4 regions of the Vibrio cholerae genome follow, and region 2 is predicted to be linked to each of the others. Evidence: predicted binding sites of a transcription regulator. Region 2 holds the regulator's gene; each other region holds the start of a gene.

Region 1 (3,715 bases), 1.3 Mb from region 2:
TAATGTTCGCTACTCAGAAATTGGTGGTTGGCTTTAATCAACCCTCAACCGCGCCGCTTATCGAACAAGCAGTACGCGACAGCGGTTTTAGCCTAAACCCAGCCGCCAGTTCAGCGGCAACACCATCCCAATCCAAGCCGCCCCTCTGGCAGAGTGAAAACGCACGAATTATCGGTATCGCTACGCTGATGGCAATAGGTGCCTTAGTCAACTCCAGCGAGATGAGCCGCTGGATTTATACGCTGACTTGTCTATTGGGGCTGTTCCCCATCCTTCAACAAGCTTGGCGTCTTGCCAAATCGGGTTCTCCTTTCTCGATTGAAACCTTAATGTCGGTTGCCGCAATTGGCGCGCTTTATTTGGGGGAAACCTTAGAAGCCGCCATGGTATTACTGCTGTTTTTGATTGGTGAGCGCTTGGAGGCTTATGCCGCTTCTCGGGCACGTACGGGCGTACAAGCCTTGATGGCGCTGGTGCCAGAAACGGCGATTCGTATAGAAAATGGAGAGCGTGTCACCGTTCCTGCCGCGCAGTTGCAACTGGGCGATGTCATTGAAGTGGCTCCCGGAGGTCGTTTACCAGCGGATGGGCGCTTACTTGCCGCCGCCAGTCTGGATAACAGTGCGTTAACGGGCGAATCCTTACCTGTAGAATTAACAGCAGGGGAGCGGGTTTCTGCAGGTTGTGTGGTCGTGGATAAGGTGGTGCAGATTGAAATCACCTCGAAACAAGGTGAAAACGCCATCGACCGCATTTTGCATATGATTGAAGAGGCTGAATCGCGCAAAGCACCACTGGAGCGTTTTTTAGATAAATTCAGTCGTTGGTATACCCCGCTGATGATGCTGGTCGCGCTCGCCGTGATTGTGGTCCCGCCATTAGCGTTTGGTGCCGATTGGCAGACTTGGATTTACCGTGGCCTTGCTTTGCTGCTCATCGCTTGTCCTTGTGCGCTAGTGATCTCCACACCTGCGGCGATCACTTCGGGTTTAGCGGCGGCGGCGCGTCGTGGGGCTTTAATTAAAGGTGGTGCGGCATTAGAGCAATTGGGAAAAATCGAGACCATTGCCTTTGATAAGACAGGCACCTTGACCGAAGGTAAACCGCAAGTCACAGACCTTATCCCGCTGCAAGGTTGGGATAGCGCGACCTTGTTAGCTCGGGCTGCTGCGATTGAGATGGGCTCACATCATCCCTTAGCGACCTCGCTGGTGGCAAAAGCGCAGGCGGAGCAACTGACCATCCGACAAGCGCAAGAGCGTACCGCCTTGGTTGGGCGAGGCATTAGCGGCCAGATTGATGGTGTTCAGTATCGTCTGCTTGCGCCAAATCGGGTCGAAACCAAATTGCCCGACGTGGTGAAACAGCATGTCGAAATGCTTGAAGCTGAAAGTAAAACCGTAGTTGTGATGCTGGCAAGTGACGCGGTGGTTGGTGTGATTGCTTGGCAAGACACGCTGCGCAGTGATGCACGTCAAGCGGTCGCCGCCTTACATCAACTCGGGATTAACGCCTTGATGCTGACGGGAGACAACGAACGCAGCGCGGCCGCAATGAGCCAGCAACTGAATATGGATTTTCGGGCAGGTTTATTGCCGCAAGATAAAGTCGGCTACATTCAGCAGTTGGCGCAACATCAACGTGTCGCCATGGTGGGCGATGGCATTAACGATGCCCCAGCCATGAAAGAGGCGAGTATTGGTATCGCAATGGGCGGCGGCACCGACGTCGCGCTAGAAACCGCCGATGCAGCACTGACTCACAATCGCTTGATTGAGTTGGCGGGGATGATTGAGCTGTCTCGTGCTACGTTGGCCATCATTCGCCAAAACGTGGTCTTAGCCTTGGGACTTAAGGCGGTGTTCTTAGTCACCAGTTTACTTGGCATCACCGGATTATGGATGGCGGTATTGGCCGACAGCGGTGCAACCGCACTGGTCACGCTCAATGCACTGCGTCTGCTTAAATTCCGCTCTTCGACTTCGGAATAAGGTCATTTAACTAGGAGGTTCGCCTCCTAGTTTTTCCGTATGTGTTTCAAGTCTCAACGACTATACCAAAACTACTTGGAGTTGCAGGTAGGCGGCAAGAGAGTGACAAATTTGTCTGGAACAAATTTGCACAGCCATCGGCTGGCCTTTGGTGAGAGCCAAGGATGGCTCTCATAATCCCCATGAGCATAGATAAACAGTGTGATTGGGGTGAGCGAACGTAGCCAACACCGCTGCAGCTTCAAGTAGGAAGGGGATAGAGGTATCTCTCTGTAATAGGAATCGACTTGCATTACAGATACATTTGTTTGTGATGCAAATCGATTAATTATGAAAGTTTGATGCTTATTGCTGTCTTTGGTGTGATTGCTGTCACTTATTTGCGCGAAGCTATCGGGTAGAGTAACTCCGTACCCTAAATGATAAGTGCGCTGAATAGACGCAATTGAAGGAGCCCCCTATGACCAAAACCGTATTCCACCTTGGTGTGACTGAAGCAGATTTAAACGGTGCCACACTCGCTATTATTCCGGGCGACCCTGCTCGTGTGCAGAAAATCGCGGAGCTGATGGATAACCCTGTTTTCCTCGCAAGCCATCGTGAATATACCGTATACCGCGCAGAGCTGGATGGCCAGTCTGTGGTGGTGTGTTCAACCGGTATCGGTGGACCTTCAACATCGATTGCGGTTGAAGAGTTAGCACAATTAGGCGTGCGTACTTTCTTGCGCGTTGGTACAACTGGTGCGATCCAGCCTCATGTGAATGTCGGTGACATGATTGTCACAACCGGTTCTGTGCGTTTGGATGGTGCAAGTCTGCACTTTGCGCCGATGGAATTCCCAGCGGTACCGGATTTTGATGTGGCGACCGCAATGAAAGCGGCAGCACAAGAAAGCGGTGCAACAGTCCATATGGGTGTGACAGCGTCCTCCGATACCTTCTACCCAGGTCAAGAGCGTTACGACACTTTCACTGGTCGCGTAGTGCGTCGTTTCCAAGGCTCGATGAAAGAGTGGCAAGACATGGGCGTGCTCAACTTTGAAATGGAATCGGCAACTCTGCTGACCATGTGCGCGAGCTCTGGTTTGAAAGCGGGCTGTGTGGCGGGTGTGATCATCAACCGTACTCAAAAAGAGATCCCAGATCACGCGACGTTGAAAGAAACCGAAGCGCGTTCTATCAAAGTTGTGGTGGAAGCTGCACGTAAGATGCTGAAATAAGCGGCATATCTTCTTCACTGAATTAAAAAGCGCCACTTGATGTGGCGCTTTCTATTTCCTATATTTTTTACCTGCCTGTTTAAGCCACAACAAGCTGTGGTAACGGGTGATAGAGGCTTTCCACCAAATCATTGAGCATATGGTCGTATACCTGCGCAATGGTGGCCGAAAGTTCAGTGCTTAACTGATAGAGTTTATGGCTCTCTGGCATTAAGTCACTGCTGTCGGTGATTTCGTTCAATTGGCGCATCGCGGATGAGCAGACTGGTGATCCCAGCGTTAAAGGGCTGATCAGCGCTAACTGATTGAGCTTACGTTGCATCAGCTCACAATAGTGGCGAATACGTAAGTCATTGTTTTCATTTCGAGAGTCATCAATGCACAAGCGCAATTGGGTGAGTGTTTCCATCGCATCAAAAATTTGTTGCCAGTTCATGTGGTACTCATCACTCAATTCTTCTCGTCCTGATTCCGCAAGCCAAGCGAGCACCACATCATCCAT
Region 2 (3,715 bases):
AGAGCTTGCCAATGATACCCGCTTTGGCTTATCCGCCGGACTCGTCTCGACGGATGATGGCGAGTGGGATTATTTTGTCGAACATATTCGTGCGGGCATCGTCAATCGTAACCGCCAATTAACCGGAGCCAGTGGTGATGCGCCATTTGGTGGCCCAGGAGCATCGGGCAACTTACGCCCCAGTGCCTTCTATGCCGCCGACTATTGCGCTTATCCGATGGCTTCAATGGAGGGGGAGACAACATTGCTTCCTGCCACCTTGAGCCCGGGTGTTGAACTCTAATCATAATTTATTTTGTGCCTGCGCAGCCAAGTAGGCACTTTTTCCGTCACAGGTTGAAAGCTTTATCGTGTTAGCGCTGGGTAAATTACACGGCGTCTAACCTTAGTCCGTTTGCGTTTCATAGGATCAACAAGGAGGCGTTATGACGCCAACAGCTTTATTCCAATCGCTCTGGAATGATTATATTGAGCGCCTCTGCCCATCGGCAGACAGAGTGCATCAACTCCTACAAGAAGATGAGCCGCTGATTAATGACCATATTGCGCTGCGCACATTTAATTTGGCGCCACTGGGCTTAGAGACGCTGGCTAAACCGTTTCTGGCACTCGGCTACCAAGCGTGTGGTGAGTATGAGTTCAAAAGTAAAAAACTCTTTGCTAAGCATTTTGAACATCCCGATCCTTTGCAGCCTAAGGTTTTCATTAGTGAGCTGAAAGTGGAAGAGTGTTCACCTGAGCTGCAAGCGATTGTTGAAAAGCTGGTGGCGCAAGTTCAGCCACAAGCATTAGCCAGTGAGGCTTTTTTGTATGGCGGTCGCTTATGGAGCTTAAGCCATGCCGACTATCTTACTTTGGCGAAAGAGAGTGAGTATGCTGCTTGGCTTGCGGCGCATGGTTATGGTGCAAACCACTTTACAGTCAGCGTGAATCAGCTCAATGCGCTGCATGAAGTGAAACAGGTCAATGACCATCTGCGCCAACATGGCTTTAGCATCAATGAATCGGGTGGGGAAGTAAAAGGCTCACCAGAAGTCTTGCTAGAACAGTCTTCAACCATGGCTGATAAAGTGTTAGTGCGTTTTAACGAAGGCGCGGAGATGATCCCCGGTGGCTTTTATGAGTTTGCCAAACGCTACCCTATGGCCGATGGTCAGCTCTATCCCGGATTTGTCGAAGCTTCGGCGGATAAGATCTTTGAAAGCACGAACCGTTAAATCTAGCGCATCACACAAATAAAAATAGCCACCGCAGGGTGGCTATTTTTTATAACACGAGACGGGTTATCGGGGCACTTAGCGAGTGCCGTAAACCACGATGGTTTTACCGTGGGCAGAGATCAGGTTCTGTTCTTCCAGCATCTTCAGGATGCGGCCAACGGTTTCGCGAGAACAGCCAACAATTTGACCGATCTCTTGGCGAGTGATCTTGATTTGCATACCATCAGGGTGAGTCATCGCATCGGGCTGACGTGCAAGGTTCAGCAGAGTCTGTGCGATACGGCCAGTTACGTCTAGGAACGCAAGGTCGCCAACTTTCTGGCTGGTCACTTGCAGACGACGAGCCATTTGACCTGAAAGGCGCATCAAAATGTCTGGGTTAACTTGGATTAACTGACGGAATTTCTTAAATGAGATTTCAGCCACTTCACACGGTGTTTTGGCACGAACCCAAGCGGTACGCTCTTGACCTTCTTCAAACAGGCCGAGTTCACCGATGAAATCACCTTGGTTCAGGTAAGAGAGAATCATCTCTTTACCTTCTTCATCTTTGATCAGTACCGCAACTGAACCTTTTACGATGTAGTACAGCGTTTCCGCCTTCTCACCCGCGTGGATCAGCGTGCTTTTTGATGGGTACTTATGAATGTGACAATGTGAAAGAAACCACTCTAGTGTTGGATCGGTTTGAGGTTTACCTAGAACCATAATAATCTCACTTCCTCTGCAGGGTACGCTTGCCGCTATCCATATTTTAGCGAAGCCTCAATTGGGCTTACTAGAATAAGAGGTGTTACCCAAGGCTGCAAGCTATCTTGTGTTTCGGTTAAGAATAGTATCCTTTTTCGAAATCGATTTCTTGATTTTAATCGTGTCAGTAGTCCGATTTGCTACGCAAAACTGTGCACATGATCACGGTATGAAAAGTAAGCATTCATCACTGGTCGGATCTAGCCAATTTTTCCCGTTTCGATCAGTTGTTGCAGCAGCGGGCGCACAATCAAATCCATCGCAAAACTCATTTTACCGCCGGGGACGACAATGGTGTTGTGGCGTGACATAAACGAGCCATCAATCATCGCCAGCAAGTACGGGAAATCGACGTTTTTGATGCCACGAAAACGGATCACCACAAAACTCTCATCCAGCGTTGGAATGCCTTTGGCATTGAGTGGGTTCGAAGTATCGACCGTAGGCACACGTTGAAAGTTGATGTGGGTGCGCGAAAATTGCGGGGTGATGAATTTAAGGTAGTCGTCCATTGAGCGAACAATCGAATCCATCACCGCTTCGCGTGAATGGCCGCGATCGCGCGTGTCGCGCACGTATTTTTGGATCCACTCAAGGTTAACGATGGGTACCATGCCAATCAAAAAATCGACGTGTTGCGCGACATTAACATCGCCATCAACGACCCCGCCGTGCAAGCCTTCATAAAACAGCACATCGGAGTTTTCAGGCAGCGACTGCCAAGGGGTAAATGTACCGGGCATCTGGTTATACGGCACCGCTTCATCAAAGGTGTGCAAGTAGCGGCGTACTTGGCCGGTGCCTACTTTTCCATATTGGCGGAAGAATTCTTCCAGTGTAGGGAAATCGTTGGCTTGCGGGCCAAAGTAGCTGATATGGCGGCCTTGTTCACGCGCTTTGCGGATTTCCACATCCATTTCTGGGCGAGTAAAACGGTGGAAACTGTCTCCTTCCACCCAAGCGGGTTTGATGTTCATCATATTGAACATCTTGCGAAAGGCTTCTGAGGTGGTAGTGGTACCGGCGCCGGAAGAACCGGTCACCGCAATAATCGGATGTTTGGCTGACATGACAAACCTTGTCCTTTAAGTCCTTGATTTTGGTGCTAACTTAGACACCTTCCGAAAAATGACTATAGCACGGAAAATGCTGTCGTCACGGCATGGCTAAAACGGATGGCATTTAATATCCACGGTTTCATGCAATTCTGAATAGACGATCACAGCTTGTCCAGATTGTAATTGAGTACGTACCTGAGCAATTTTCTCTTCTAGCGAGACTTCAATATCGCCATAGTCGGTGCCTTCACGCAGCACAAATTCACGGATCAAATTGTCGAGTGTGTCTGGCGCAATCTCTTGCCATGGAATGATCATAAATACCTCTATATTTTATGATGGCGCTTTTTTATGACGGTTCTTTTGTACGACTGAAAGAAACGACGAGTTGCCGCCACGCTCAGTCGTTTGAATGTCGCTTTCATCTGTTGAGAAGGAATCGTGGATTAGCTGGGCTGTAGAAAATCATCTCGCAGCGGTGCGTAATACTCGGGTAGAGCTTGCTCTAACCAAAAATACGGTTTAAGCCATGAACCGCTCAGGAAACCCACATGGCCGCCATGCTCGAAGAGACGATAGCGGATATTGTCAGGCAGCGGAAAATTGGGGATCACCGCTTCAGTCATAAAAGGATCGTCTTTGGCGTGGATGATCTGAGTCGGGACGCGGATCTGAGTCAGCTGTTTA
Region 3 (3,715 bases), on a different replicon from region 2:
GAGCTGACCCACGGGTTGCGGGATAGACTCACTCTCAGACACCCCACTTTGTAGTAACGCGCCCACTTTTCCAATCGCGACCCCTTTCGCCAACCAACTCTGGATCTGACGGATCATCTCAATATCCTGTTCAGTAAACAGGCGATGCCCTTTTTCGGTACGATCGGGTTGCACCAGATTATACCGACGTTGCCACGCACGTAAGGTGACTGGTTTAACCCCAGTGATTTCCGCGACTTCTCTTATCGCGTAACGTTTTTCATCACAAACCATAACGTAGTTTCAACTCCTGAGGATAAGGGTTTAGGTAGCGCTGCTGAGCGAGATAAGCATCAGGAAACAGAGCGAGATAATGTTTGAGTAGCGTGATGGGCGCTAACAGTGGCAGCTCACCCACCCGATAGCTCTCGATCACTTGAGCCAGTTCGGCTTTTTGTAATTTGTTCAGCGAGCGCTTGAAATAACCTTGCAAATGCATCAGCACATTCGTGTTATTTTTGCGGCTAGCGCGGTGAGCCAGAGCTTGCATCAAACCTAAGCGGTACTCTTGGATAAAAGAATCCAATGGATACTGTTTCACATTCGCCACTAAGCGGCCTAACGCGCGATACGCCTGCGGGTTATGTGCCATCAGGGTTAATTTGTAGCGAGAGTGAAATTCGACGATTTTTTTCGCGCTCGGCGCATCGCCCATGCTGGTGTAAAAATCATGCAAACAGAAAACTCGGGTGATGTAATTTTCCCGCAAGACCGGATCATTCAATCGACCATCTTCTTCAATCGGTAGCCACGGCATTTTTTCCATCAAAATTCGGGTATAGACGCCAACGCCCTCTTTTTCGGTGCCATTGTGCTTGTAGACTTTGACACGCTCCATACCACAACTGGGTGATTTTGCGCAGACGATGTAGCCACACAACTCAGCATGTTGTAACTCAGCAACTTTCTGCTGTGAGTAACTCTCTAACGCGGCGGTGTGATCACGCGAGCTGTCTTTGGTTTCCACCAAGGCAATCCGTTCATTTTCCGAGATAAGTCGTAATGTGGGACGCGGAACAGGTAGCCCCATTCCCATTTCTGGACAAACAGAAACAAACTCCGCGTAACGATCGAGCTCATTGGTCACGAAATGGCTAATTTTATGCCCGCCATCGAAGCGTACTTTCGCTCCAAGTAGACAAGCACTGATCCCAATTTTGAGTGGCGTGGTCTGCATACGAGTCTCCAACACTTATCTATACAATGAAAATTTCTGTACAAGATCTATAGCACGTGATTTTGTACTGTACAAATATTTTTTTTGTACAGAATTTTCCAACCCTACCAACCAAACGATTAGCTCAACGTTTGCCTTATCAGTTTCAACAGATTTCGTTATCAATGACCTGTTTCGATTTTAAAAGAGAGTATTTTGTGACACCTCTCTCAAGTAGCCTTGTGGATACTGGCTAGTATTGGCACAACAGATAAGCCTTGAGCCAACAGGATCCGTAATTAGTATCTTTGTCTGTTGGCGAAATTGAATTGGAGAATAACCATGGCAACCCCACACATTAACGCTCAACCTGGTGATTTTGCTGAAACCGTATTGATGCCGGGCGATCCACTACGTGCGAAATACATTGCAGAAACCTTCTTGGAAGACGTCAAGCAAGTGTGCGATGTACGTAGTATGTTTGGCTTTACAGGCACATACAAAGGCAAAAAAGTCTCTGTGATGGGTCATGGCATGGGCATCCCTTCTTGCAGCATTTATGTACATGAATTGATTGCAGAATATGGTGTGAAGAACATCATTCGTATCGGCAGCTGTGGTGCAGTACGTGATGACGTCAAACTGATGGACGTGGTGATCGGTATGGGTGCATCAACTGACTCAAAAGTGAACCGCATCCGCTTCAGCGGCCATGATTTTGCGGCCATCGCCGACTACGACTTGCTGGAAACGGCGGTTAACCAAGCTCGTGCTCAGCAAGTACCAGTAAAAGTGGGTAACGTATTTTCTGCCGATCTGTTCTACACCCCTGAGCCTGAGATTTTCGAAAAGATGAAAAAACTCGGCATTTTAGGTGTGGATATGGAAGCGGCCGGTATCTACGGTGTAGCGGCTGATCTCGGCGCACGCGCTCTGACGATTCTGACGGTATCGGATCACATTCTACGTGGCGAAAAACTCAGCTCAGAAGATCGTCAAAAGTCATTTAATGACATGATGAAAGTTGCGCTTGAAACTGCCATCAACATCTAATCTATCTTGTTATTACCGTCAGGCCACTCAGCCTGACGGCCTCGAGTACCCCGAGGGGGAGATCGTGCCTAACGACCAACTACCACCGGACGCAGAAGGTTTACAACTCAACTTTTGTAAAACATTGGCGTGTGACAACTTTGGATTGAGTGAAGCAAAGCATTATGTTTTGCAACGCGTAAACCCGAAACGGCCAGCGATGGTTTGTCGTGAATGTGGAGCTTTCCCCCCCTTACTTAATAACCGCGATGTGGTGAACGAACTGCACCGCTTACGCCAATTGCACAGTGATGGCCTACCGGCTTGCCATAATCCGGCATGCCCGAACACGGGATTATCCGTCCATACTCACAAACAGCTTTATCACGCCTTTGGTTACAGTGGCGATCGCCAGCGTTATCGTTGCAAAGCCTGCCACTCGACGTTTGTGGATAAATGGTCAGGCGCCAATCATAAGCTCAACTTCCAAGAATCTCTGCTCGGGTTACTGTTTACAGGTTATTCCGTGCGCGAAATTTGCCGCAAGCTGTCAATCAATCCGAAAACCTTTTACGACCATCTCGACCATATCGCCAGCCGTTGTCGTCGCAAATTGGCAATGATTGATGCACGCTGGGTAAACCATGCCAAAGCGTATCAATTTGCCTCGCATTACCAACCCTTGCAGGCACACAGCCATAATGGCGTTTACTGGATTGCTACCGGTGATGCGCAAACGGGTTACATTCTGTGCCAACATCTTAACTACTCTGCCGATGAACAGCCGACGGGCAGCCTAGACCACGATCCTTACCAAACGCCAGCACGTTTTGTGCCGCAAGGTTATGCCGCAGAAGCGCAGGCCACACCCCATAAAGCGTTAACCTTGTTACGGGAACGGATTGATAACCGCTACCAACTGATTTTGGCGCGTGCCAACGTCGAAGATCCGATGGGCAACTTGGCACAGTTTCACTACCCCTCAAAAGGCGCAGTGATCCGGCCGCCTTACACCTCCTACGCCCATTATCTGCATGTGCTGGATATGTGCGACCCAGGCAAACGAGTTTCAATCTTCATGCCGCAAGATCCTCTATTACGTTCTGCGGCGTTAAGCGTCAGTTTGTCCCGAATCCGATGTCAAAATGTTGACCTTATGTACGTAGAGGAAGATCCGGATTGGCAGACACAAAGCCCATTGGAGAAAACCGATATTGTGCACATGGGGTGGTGGCGTGATCGTTGGGCTATCGCTCATTCAGGCACCAAAGCCAAAGGGATTTGTTATTTAGCAGGCAGCAACCCTGACCCACAACACTGGTTACAGCACGCCTCCATAAGACAAATCGAATACTATCAGAATCGATTCCAGCTCTTGTTCGAGTCCTTCATCAATGAGCCACGTCGTAAACTGCGGCCGGGCGGGATCCAGCCTCTGCTGGACATATTCCGTGCATGGCACAATTTATGCTACCAAGATAAACATGG
Region 4 (3,715 bases), 150 kb from region 2:
GGTGAACTCTGGGTGGAACTGCGCTGCCACAAACCATGGGTGAGCAGGGTTCTCAATCACTTCAACCAGCTTCTTATCTGCTGACAGACCAGAAACCTTCAAACCTGCTTTTTCAATCTGAGGACGCAGCAGGTTGTTGACTTCGTAACGGTGGCGGTGACGCTCATGAATGGTTGCGCTACCGTACAACTCGTACGCTTTAGTGCCTTTCTCAAGGTGGCATAGCTGTGAACCTAGACGCATGGTACCGCCCAGATCTGATTTCTCGCTACGCTCTTCGACATTGCCTTCGCCATCTACCCATTCCGTGATCAAACCAACCACAGGGTATTTGGTGTTTTTATTGAATTCGGTTGAGTGTGCACCTTCCATACCCGCTACATTGCGCGCGTATTCAATGAGTGCCACTTGCATACCCAAGCAGATGCCAAGGTAAGGAATTTTGTTTTCACGTGCATATTGCGCTGCACGGATTTTGCCTTCGATACCACGATCGCCAAAACCACCCGGTACCAGAATCGCATCCAAACCATTGAGCACATCGGTGCCTTTGGTTTCAACGTCTTGTGAATCTACGTATTTGATGGTCACGCTCAGACGGTTCTTCAGACCGGCGTGTTTCAGGGCTTCGTTGACCGATTTGTAAGCATCTGGCAGTTCAGTGTACTTACCAACCATACCGATAGTCACTTCACCGGTTGGGTTCGCTTCTTCGTAAATCACCTGTTCCCATTCAGAGAGATCCGCTTCTGGCGCGTTAATGCCAAAACGTGCACACACCAAATCATCCAACCCTTGAGAGCGGATCAGTTGTGGGATCTTGTAGATAGAATCCACGTCTTTCATTGAGATAACGGCTTTTTCAGGCACGTTACAGAACAGAGCAATTTTCTTACGCTCGTTGGCTGGGATCATACGATCGCTACGGCAAACCAGAATATCTGGCTGAATACCGATAGAAAGCAGCTCTTTTACTGAGTGTTGAGTTGGCTTCGTTTTTACTTCGCCCGCTGCCGCTAGGTAAGGAACCAGCGTCAGGTGCATGAACATAGCGTGCTCACGACCCACTTCGATGGCAAGCTGACGGATCGCTTCCATAAATGGCAGTGATTCGATATCACCCACAGTACCGCCAACTTCAACGATAGCGATGTCGTGGCCTTCTGAACCCGCAATCACACGATCTTTGATCGCGTTAGTGATATGAGGAATAACCTGAATCGTGGCACCTAAGTAGTCGCCACGGCGCTCTTTGCGCAGAACATCAGCGTAAACACGACCTGCGGTAAAGTTGTTGCGCTTGGTCATCTTGGTACGAATGAAACGCTCGTAGTGACCAAGGTCTAGGTCGGTTTCTGCGCCATCTTCCGTAACGAACACTTCACCGTGTTGAGTTGGGCTCATGGTGCCCGGGTCAACGTTGATGTAAGGGTCAAGCTTCATCATGGTCACTTTAAGACCACGAGCTTCAAGAATCGCTGCAAGGGATGCTGCTGCAATACCTTTACCTAGAGAGGATACAACCCCGCCAGTAACAAAAATATAATTTGTCGTCATGTTTAACCTGAAATTGGTTGAATGAGGGAAATGGATTTCTTCTGGACGGGACGAAACTATACCAGAAGGCCCCCATTGCCACAACGTGAAATCTATCACACTCAATTTTTTATTTTTTGCTTCAAATCAAACCAAATTGAAGCAAACACTGTGTTGGGCACATTATCTGAGTCACTTTTGTCTCAAAGCGCGCTCTTTTTTCGCACAAGACAAATTTGCTGCTTAATCAACCATTAAGCTTGACTGTAGATTGATTGTTATTTTTCACACTCCGTCAGGAAAATGACTTTATTGCCTGTTTTTCTTCAAGTTTTACTTCATCCCAAAATCCGTCGAGTTCCGCCAAAGTGAACGCGTGCAGCGGCTTATTTTTCGCTCTGGCTTTGTCCTCAACACCTTGAAAACGGCGCACAAATTTGGCGTTGGCTTTACTCAGCGCCATTTCAGGATCATGACCTAAATGACGCACTAAATTGACGGTTGCGAATAAAAGATCGCCTAGCTCTTCCTCAACTTTTTGCGTATCCACATCCACTTGCAGCGCTTCTTCCATCACCTCTTCGACTTCTTCGTGCACTTTGTCGACAACCGGACCAAGGCTATCCCAATCAAATCCGTATTGAGCACACTTTTTCTGGATCTTGTAGGCACGCGATAAAGCGGGCAACGAACGTGGTACAGAGTCTAGAATACTTTGCTCACTTTTGCCTGCTTGCGCTTTTTCTTTGGCTTTTTCCGCTTCCCAATTGGCGTGAATTTGCGCGTCATTTTCAAAGGTGGCATCCCCAAACACATGAGGATGGCGGCGGGTCAGTTTCTCGTTGACCGTTTCCACCACATCACGAAACTCAAACAGGCCTTGTTCTTTGGCCATTTGGCTGTAGAAAATCACCTGAAACAGCAAATCTCCCAACTCTTCACGCAGGTTAGGCCAATCGCGCTGGGTGATGGCATCCACCACTTCAAAGGTTTCTTCGATGGTGTAAGGTGCAATGGTGTCGAAGGTTTGCTCTTTATCCCACGGGCAACCTTGTTCTGGGTCACGCAAGCGGCGCATGATCTGTTCGAGTTGTTCAATCGGGTGTGACATGGCTTTCCTCACATCAGGCATTGAGCGCCTAAACGTATTGACGTTGAAAAAGCAACGAGGTGGAAGTTTTCACTTCACACCTCGCTGTTTGCGTTGGATTTAACCTAAGCGTTTGACCAACATAACATCTTTGATCTGCTCGATGCGTTTAGAAACGCGCGCTAAAGCTTCGACGTTGTTCACCTCAAGATCGAAATCCATGATGATGATTTGGCGTTTATAGTCGGAGCGGCTCTTCATACTCGCCACTTTGACTTTCTCATTGGCCAGCAAAGTCGTGATGTCTTTCAGTAAGCCACTGCGCTCCATCGCTTCAACACGTACGGTCAGTAGATAAGAGCCTACAAAACCACTGCCCCATACGGTATCAATGATCCGCTCTGGTGCATGAAGGCTAAGCTCCTCGAGCTGCTCGCAGTCGCTGCGGTGCACCGAAATACCACGGCCTTGGGTAATGTAGCCACGGATTTCATCGCCTGGGATTGGCTGACAGCAACGCGCAAGGTGGGTCATCAGGTTATCGACCCCTTCCACCACCACCGCATCTTTATGCGGGCGATTCGGTGTTAGGGTTTTGTTTTCCTGCAGTTTTTCCAGCGCGAGCTTATCTTCTTCCTCAGCGGTCGGTTTATTCACTAACGCATTGATATGGTTCACGATCTGATTGATACGCAGATCGCCACTGCCGATACCAACGTACATTTCATCCACGCTATTGACGTTAAAGCGCTTGAGCGCATACGCCTCGGCGTGCTTGAGATTGGCACCGATTTTCGCCAGTTCGATTTCGAGAATTTCCCGTCCCGCTTCGAGATTTTTTTCACGGCTCTGTTTGCGGAACCAAGCATTAATCTTGGCGCGCGCACGCCCTGAATGAACGAAACCAAGCGATGGGTTCAACCAGTCGCGTGATGGATTCGGCTCTTTGGCGGTGATGATTTCAACCTGATCGCCCATCTGCAATTTGTGGGTGAAAGGCACGATACGTCCTGCCACTTTCGCGCCAATACAGCGATGCCCCACTTCGGAGTGAATGTGGTAGGCAAAATCGAGCGGGGTCGCGCCCAT

The links. Region 2 encodes CRP, which controls carbon source genes, mostly activating them, when cyclic AMP is high. Its sites were predicted from a motif close to TGTGANNNNNNTCACA; they were not measured.
Region 1: the regulator CRP is predicted to act here: its motif matches at 2,353-2,368, upstream of udp (uridine phosphorylase).
Region 3: the regulator CRP is predicted to act here: its motif matches at 1,413-1,428, upstream of deoD (purine-nucleoside phosphorylase).
Region 4: the regulator CRP is predicted to act here: its motif matches at 1,642-1,657, upstream of F0316_RS02060 (CTP synthase).

What each region holds. Positions count from the first base shown of each region.
Region 1 is NZ_CP043554.1:1,927,598-1,931,312, reverse strand. It holds gene F0316_RS08950 (zinc/cadmium/mercury/lead-transporting ATPase) at 1-1,991, shown strand, start outside; gene udp (uridine phosphorylase) at 2,452-3,213, shown strand; gene F0316_RS08940 (hypothetical protein) at 3,293-3,715, opposite strand, start outside.
Region 2 is NZ_CP043554.1:252,002-255,716, forward strand. It holds gene astD (succinylglutamate-semialdehyde dehydrogenase) at 1-283, shown strand, start outside; gene F0316_RS01220 (DUF1338 domain-containing protein) at 426-1,217, shown strand; gene crp (cAMP-activated global transcriptional regulator CRP) at 1,296-1,928, opposite strand; gene F0316_RS01230 (phosphoribulokinase) at 2,171-3,040, opposite strand; gene F0316_RS01235 (YheU family protein) at 3,137-3,346, opposite strand; gene F0316_RS01240 (hydrolase) at 3,475-3,715, opposite strand, start outside.
Region 3 is NZ_CP043556.1:695,078-698,792, reverse strand. It holds gene F0316_RS17210 (MerR family transcriptional regulator) at 1-273, opposite strand, end outside; gene F0316_RS17205 (YbgA family protein) at 263-1,216, opposite strand; gene deoD (purine-nucleoside phosphorylase) at 1,538-2,248, shown strand; gene F0316_RS17190 (hypothetical protein) at 2,313-3,715, shown strand, end outside.
Region 4 is NZ_CP043554.1:404,454-408,168, reverse strand. It holds gene F0316_RS02060 (CTP synthase) at 1-1,557, opposite strand, end outside; gene mazG (nucleoside triphosphate pyrophosphohydrolase) at 1,832-2,647, opposite strand; gene relA (GTP diphosphokinase) at 2,747-3,715, opposite strand, start outside.